Regions from separate parts of the Paenarthrobacter sp. TAF1 genome, predicted to be linked through region 2. Evidence: predicted binding sites of a transcription regulator. Region 2 holds the regulator's gene; the other holds the start of a gene.
The links. Region 2 encodes HrcA, which represses chaperone genes, less so after heat shock. Its sites were predicted from a motif close to TTNGCACTCGNNNNNNNCGAGTGCNAA; they were not measured.

Region 1 (3,405 bases), on a different contig from region 2:
GGGAAGCGCGGCTTGGAGAGCTTCGCGCTGCGGGCCATCGCCGACGACGACCAGCTTGGTGTTCGGCACATCCGCCAGCACGGCGAGATCCTCCACCTGCTTCTCGACGGCGAGCCGGCCGACGTAGCCGATGATGCGCTGACCGTCAGGCGCTACTTTGCTGCGCCACGCCGTCGAACGTTTCGCGGGATTGAAGCGCGCGGTATCCACACCGCGCCGCCACATGTCCACGCGAAGGATGCCGCGTCCGCGCAACTGGTTCAGCGCGAACGTGGACGGCACCAGCGTCCGGGTGGCCAGGAGGTGGATGTTGTCCACGCGGTTCCAGGCCCAGTTCTCCAGGAACGGCACGCCATAACGGCCCGCGTAGCTGGGAACTTCGGTTTGGTAGATCGCGACCGTCGGGATGCCGAGTTGGTGGGCGGCCTGCACGGCGCGCCAGCCGAGGACGAAAGGGGAGGCGAGGTGAACGACGTCGGGCGCGAAATCGGCAAGGATTCGCTTGACCCGATTCACACCACCCAACGCCACCCGCACATTCGTGTAACCGGCCAGCGGCACCGAGGGAAGCCGGTGCACATACGCGCCCTTCTCGACGCTCGAAACATCAGTGTCCGAGGTCGACGGCGCGATCACCATCACCTCATCCCCGCGCTCCTGCAGATGCTCCAGCACCCGCAGTATCGAGTGGGTAACCCCATTCATCAGTGGCAGGAATGATTCGGCGACGATTGCGATCCTCACGCCTCCCACGGTGGTCGCGGCGGGTGGCTTACTGGGTGCGCGGGGGTGGCCTGTGCGGGAAGAGTGGGTTAACAGGTGGGTTGGGTTGGTCTCCGACTCGCAGAAAGCAGGGGGAATCTTGAAGAAAACACTCGCGCTTGGAGTAGGAAAGCCGGAAGCGACTTACTGATGTTCGGCTGGTCGCCCACCCCGCGCCCTCTTCAAATCCTTCCGCAGCCCACGGTTGTCCGCGCGGAGTTCCTCGTTGTGCTCACTCAGCCCACGGTTGTCCTCGCTCAGCCCGCGGTTCTCCTCCTCGAGCTCCAGTACCCGCTTCACGCCGGCCAGGTTCAACCCTTCATCCAGGAGCACCCCGATCCGGCGCAGCGTGGTCAGGTCGTTTTCGCTGTAGCGGCGCGTGCCGCCGTCGGTCCTCTCGGGGGTGAGCAGACCCTTGCGCTCGTACTGCCGGATGTTCTGCTGCCCGGTTCCCACCAGTTCCGCGGCAACTGAGATCGCATAGACCCCTTGCGTGTCCCGGCCACCATCAGTGCCGCCGTCGGACGCTGGGGTGGGCAGGCCGCCGTCGTGCTCCTGGGCAGCAGTCGCGCGATCCGAAACCGCCATTAGAACCTCCGAAATCTTTCAAAAAGCTACTTGCACCACTCTCTCACCAGTGCTATAAAAAATCTATACCAGCCAACACAGATCGAACAGGCTGGAACCTACAACAGAATCAGCATCAAAACCAAAGGAGTGAGAACCCAATGCTGATGCGCACTGACCCGTTCCGCGAATTCGACAGGCTCGCCCAACAGGTTTTTGGCACAACAGCACGCCCGGCCGGAATGCCGATGGATGCATGGCAGGAGGACGGACAATTCGTTGTTGCCTTCGATCTGCCTGGCGTAAGCCCTGATTCGGTGGAGTTGGATGTCGAACGGAACGTCCTGACGGTAAAGGCAGAACGGAAGTCGCCCGCGGGCGAGAACACGGAGATGATTGCCGCCGAGCGCCCGCAGGGTGTCTTCAGCCGGCAACTCATCCTGGGTGACACTTTGGACACCGATGGCGTCCAGGCCAGCTATGACGCCGGGGTACTCACACTCCGCATCCCCGTCGCCGAAAAGGCCAAGCCACGGCGCATTGAAATCACATCCAATGGGCAGAGGCAGGAGATCAACGCATAATCCAGTCCGTCCTGCCGGAAGGCTCACCCGGGGGTGGCCGACCGGCAGGGCAGCGACCGGGAACGACGGAGGCGGCCGCATCGGAAAAGTCGGGCGCAGGCTTCGTGCCACGTCACAGCGTTTCTTAGCGCACATGAAAGCGACCCCCGCCCATCGTCTCCCGATTGATGGCCCCCGGCCCAGGCTGGGGGCCATCGCCTGATCCGCAGCATGAACCGGAACCCGCAGTGAGTACACAACCCGACTACTACGCCACCCTCCACGTGCCGCCGGACGCGACGGCGCGTGAAATCACCCGCGCCTACCGCGCACTGCTGCGAACCCACCACCCGGACACCCGCCAAAAGGTCGACGACGGCGACACCACCTCCGCGGCCGACCTCCAGGAACTGCACGCCATCATGCAGGCGTACGTCGTGTTGTCGGACCCAGGAAAGCGGGAGGCATACGATCGGGCGCGGCGGAGTGGATCCATTGTTGGTGCCGGCGGAACACCCGTGAAGGTCCGGGTGCACAGGCGCGAACCACGGCCTGGGACGAGCGGCGAGCAGTCACCGCTCACCTTTGGGCCCACCCGTTGGGAACCTTCTTCCAGAAACCTGAGAACACCAAGGAGTAATCCATGAGTGCTTGGCGTCCGTATGACGGCCACATCATCCCCGCGTTCTACGAGCGGTTCGAACAACGCTGGGGCAGGGGGACAGCGCCGTTCCTGGACCCGGAAGTCCACGAGCAACCCCTTCCCCGGGCGCAGTGGATCAACCCGGACACCGGTGCCGCGGTCGCCGTCGTCCCCATCTGGACCGACGATCCAGAGCATCGCTCCTTCGGGGTGTTCTATTTGCCGCCGGCAGGTGACATCTGGATGCTGCGCCCCGGACCCACCACGTTCGTGGAACCAAAAGGAGGCGCCAACCAGGAGCAGGTGACACTTCGCAACGACGCCTTCAAGAAGGCCGTCAATCATGCCAAGGAGTTCATCTACGGCCCGCAGCTGTGAGTGAGCGTTCGAGCGTCTTGTGGGTTGCCGCGAGGAGTGAGGTCTCGACCCAAAGGTGTGCTTGCAAAGTGCCGAGAGCCAACCCCTCGGCGAGGTGAGTGCCGACGCCTCGGCCGGCGTCGAGCGTTTATGACCCGCAAACCGATGGCCGCCATGGATACGCATTGACGCCACCCAAATTTGGGTGGCGCGGAACCACAAATGTGGCGCAGGGCAGTTTGGGTGGCGCGGAACCACAAATGTGGCGCAGGGCAGTTTGGGTGGCGTGGAACCACAAATGTGGCGCAGGGCAGTTTGGGTGGCGTGGAACCACAAATGTGGCGCAGGGCAGTTTGGGTGGCGCGGAACCACAAATGTGGCGCAGGGCAGGTTGGGTGGCGTGGAACCACAAATGTGGCGCAGGGCAGGAGGTGTGGCCGCCCCAACCCGGCGGACCGCCGTCGTGGTTGGCGCGAGGGGCGAGGTTTCGACCGAAAGGTGCGCCCCCAAAGT
Region 2 (3,405 bases):
TGCAGGTGAACCTTGAGATCGCCGCGGCCGTAGCCCCGCAGGTGCGTTACGCCGAGGCCACGAAGGGTGATGACCTCTCCGGACTGCGTGCCTGCCTTCACTTCGATGTCCTGTGCGCCGTCGAACGTCTCAAGCTGCACGTCGGTCCCCAAGGCAGCAGCCGTCATGGGCACGCTGAGGGTGGCGTGGAGGTCGTCGCCTTCGCGTACGAACGTGGAATCGTTGTTGACGCGGATCTCCACGTACAGATCACCGGCCGGACCACCTGCAGGTCCTGCTTCGCCCTGGCCGGACAGCTGGATTCGCGTACCGGTAGCGACGCCGGCGGGAACCTTGATGGTGAGCGAACGGCGGCTCCTGATGCGTCCCTGGCCGTTGCATTCGTTGCAGGGATCCTTGATGACGGTGCCGAAGCCTTCACAGGAACCACAGGGGGCGGTGGTCATGACCTGCCCCAGAATGGAGCGGACGGCGCGCTGAACCTGGCCGCTGCCACCACAAATGTCGCAGCGTTCAGGGTGGGTGCCCGGGCGGCAGCAGCTGCCGTCGCAGGTGGGGCAGACCACGGCTGTGTCCACTTCAAGCTTCTTGTTGACGCCGAACACGGCATCCTTGAGGTCGATCCGAACGCTGATAAGGGCGTCCTGGCCACGTCGTACACGGGAGGCGGGCCCTCCGTGTCCACCGCCGCCGCCAAAGAAAGTGTCGAAGATGTCCTGGAAGGCGAAGCCCTGGCCGGCGTAGCCGCCGCCGAAGCCGTTATCAGTGCCGTTCTCGTTGCCCGTGGCATCGTAGACGCGGCGCTTCTGGGGATCTGACAACACTTCGTAAGCGTGCGTCACGGCCTTGAACTGCTCCGCGACATCTTCACCCGGGTTTACGTCCGGGTGGAGTTTCCGCGCCAACTTGCGGTACGCCTTTTTGATCTCTTCCCCGGTGGCTTCCGGCGAGACTCCCAAAACGTCATAGTGGCTGCTCAAAGTCGGTATCTCTTCCTGGTTGTACTGCGGATGTTTTCCCGGGCCGGTGTTCAGCCGCCGAGAATGCGGGAAAGGTAACGGGCCACGGCACGAACTGCTGCCATGGTGGTGGGATAGTCCATGCGGGTCGGTCCAAGGATTCCCACCTTGGCGCCGGAACCGTAGCCGGTGGCCACTACAGAGGCCTCGGCCAGGCCGTCGTACGGATTCTCCCGGCCAATGCTGACTGTCACGCCCCGGGGATCGTCTCCCATGTCCGACAACAACCGGAGCATGACAACTTGTTCCTCAAGGGCCTCAAGCACGGGACCGATGCTTAGCGGGAAGTCAACGTTGGAACGTGCGAGGTTGGCCGTACCGGCCATCAGAATGCGTTCCTCACGGCTGGTGTCGCTCAGGGATTCCAAGCCAGTGGCCAGCCTTTGGGCGAGGGCACGAAGATCCGGCGGGCAAAGGGCCACCACCGACGGTAACACCTGCGGCAGGAGTGCCAGCTGGGTGCCGGCGATGCTGCCAAGGAATCGTGACCGCAACAACATCAAAGCCTCGTTCCCCACGTCCGAACCGGCGTCGATGACTTTTTGCACGACGCTCCCGGTGTCCGCAATGAGGACCACCAGCACCTGTTTGGGGGCCAGCAGAACGAACTCCGCGTGGCGGACCAATGCGCGGTGCGAGTGGGGATACTGCACGACGGCGACCTGGTTGGTCAGCTGGGAAAGGAGCCGTACTGTGCGCTCAAGAATGTCATCGACGTCGTCGGGTCCTTCAAGCAGCGAGTGAATTGCCCGACGCTCGGCGGCGGACAACGGCTTGACCTGGGAGATGCGGTCAACGAACAGGCGATAGCCCTTGTCAGTGGGGATTCGGCCGGCGCTGGTATGCGGGGCGGCAATAAGACCTTCTTCTTCCAGGACAGCCATGTCATTGCGGATGGTGGCACTGGAAACACCCAGGTGATGACGCTCAACGAGGGCTTTCGATCCCACCGGCTCCCGGGAATGCACGTAATCCTCAACGATGGCACGCAGCACTTCCAATTTGCGTGGCTCACTCATTGCTACACCTCCTGACGACTGCCATGGTCCATGGGACCGGTCCCCGCGGGACCTCCAATGGATCACCGCACACTTAGCACTCAACATGCCCAAGTGCTAACAAGTCTAGTATGAGCCACCACGTTGTTAGCATTGAAACCGTCCGAGGACTGCATCCAGGGCGGCGTCCCGATACCGGCTGACGGCAACCCGCCCCTGTCCCCTTTCACATCACCACAGAGGTAGGAATTCCTTGGCTTTCGACAATTGGGGCCCGCAGGACCTGACCGCTCCAGCCAAACGCCAGCTCCCTGAGGTGCCGGTGCAACGCGGCATGGTCCTCGAAGACGTCCAGTCAGGATGGGTGGGCGAAGTCACCCGGGTGGAAAAGACCGGTGGCATGCACATCGTGTCGCTCGAGGACAGGCGCGGTAAAACGAAGTCGTTCCAACTCGGGTACGGATTCCTTCTCGAAGGACAAGCGATCAGGTTGATGCCTCCGGCCCCTCGCCGGCCCGCTTCAGCGGTTCAGGCGAATCGCACGGCCTCGGGTTCGGTAAAGGTCCAGGGGCAACGGGCGCAGGTCGCGAAGGCCAGCCGCATCTGGGTGGAGGGCAAGCACGACGCTGAACTCGTGGAGAAAGTCTGGGGTGACGACCTCCGTGTTGAAGGAATTGTGGTGGAACCGCTCCACGGCGTGGACGACCTCAAGTCCGCCATTGCCGACTTCCGACCCGGTCCCGGCCGCCGCCTTGGCATCCTGGTGGACCACCTCGTGGCGGGCTCAAAGGAGTCCCGGATCGCAGCCGAGGCCATGACTGTCCCCGGCGCTGCAGGCAACGTCCTGATCGTGGGCCACCCTTATGTGGACGTGTGGCAGGCCATCCGGCCGAAGGTCCTGGGCATCGAGCAATGGCCCGCCGTTGCCCGCGGCACTGATTGGAAGACCGGGATTCTCACGGCCTTCGGTTGGCCCCACGAAACAGCGGAGGACATCGGGCTGGGCTGGCAGCGCCTGCTGGGCGCAGTGCACAGCTATGCGGACCTTGAGGCATCGTTGTTGGGGCGTGTGGAAGAAGTCATCGACTTCCTCACCGTCCCGTAGTCCACGGTCCGGATCATCAGGATCCGGCATGCTTCCGGGGCGTTGGTCCCGGGAAGGACGCGCGGCCCGGTATTCTTGGACAGCAACACAGCAGCATCTTTAAAGCATTTAAGGCAAAGGGAAGACACCGTGGCAGATAACGCTCCTGAAGAACCGGGCAGCGCCGCAGGCCGGCCCCAGTACCATGGCGCCCCTGCCAACGCACTCCCGTTGACAGCCAGCGAGGACAGGCAGTGGGCCACTTTGGCCCACTTCGGCGGCATCCTTGGATGCTTGCCGGCTC

Region 1: a site for HrcA is predicted at 1,380-1,406, ahead of AB4Y81_RS09890 (Hsp20/alpha crystallin family protein). Genes of this name have one in related genera too.

Annotation. Positions count from the first base shown of each region.
Region 1 covers NZ_JBFRDO010000005.1:374,582-377,986, reverse strand. Annotated here, with positions in the region: gene AB4Y81_RS09900 (glycosyltransferase family 4 protein) at 1-744, opposite strand, end outside; gene AB4Y81_RS09895 (MerR family transcriptional regulator) at 907-1,350, opposite strand; gene AB4Y81_RS09890 (Hsp20/alpha crystallin family protein) at 1,491-1,913, shown strand; gene AB4Y81_RS09885 (J domain-containing protein) at 2,141-2,539, shown strand; gene AB4Y81_RS09880 (hypothetical protein) at 2,536-2,913, shown strand.
Region 2 covers NZ_JBFRDO010000001.1:227,858-231,262, forward strand. Annotated here, with positions in the region: gene dnaJ (molecular chaperone DnaJ) at 1-980, opposite strand, end outside; gene hrcA (heat-inducible transcriptional repressor HrcA) at 1,031-2,038, opposite strand; gene AB4Y81_RS01050 (DUF3097 domain-containing protein) at 2,271-3,122, shown strand; gene AB4Y81_RS01055 (DUF4870 domain-containing protein) at 3,252-3,405, shown strand, end outside.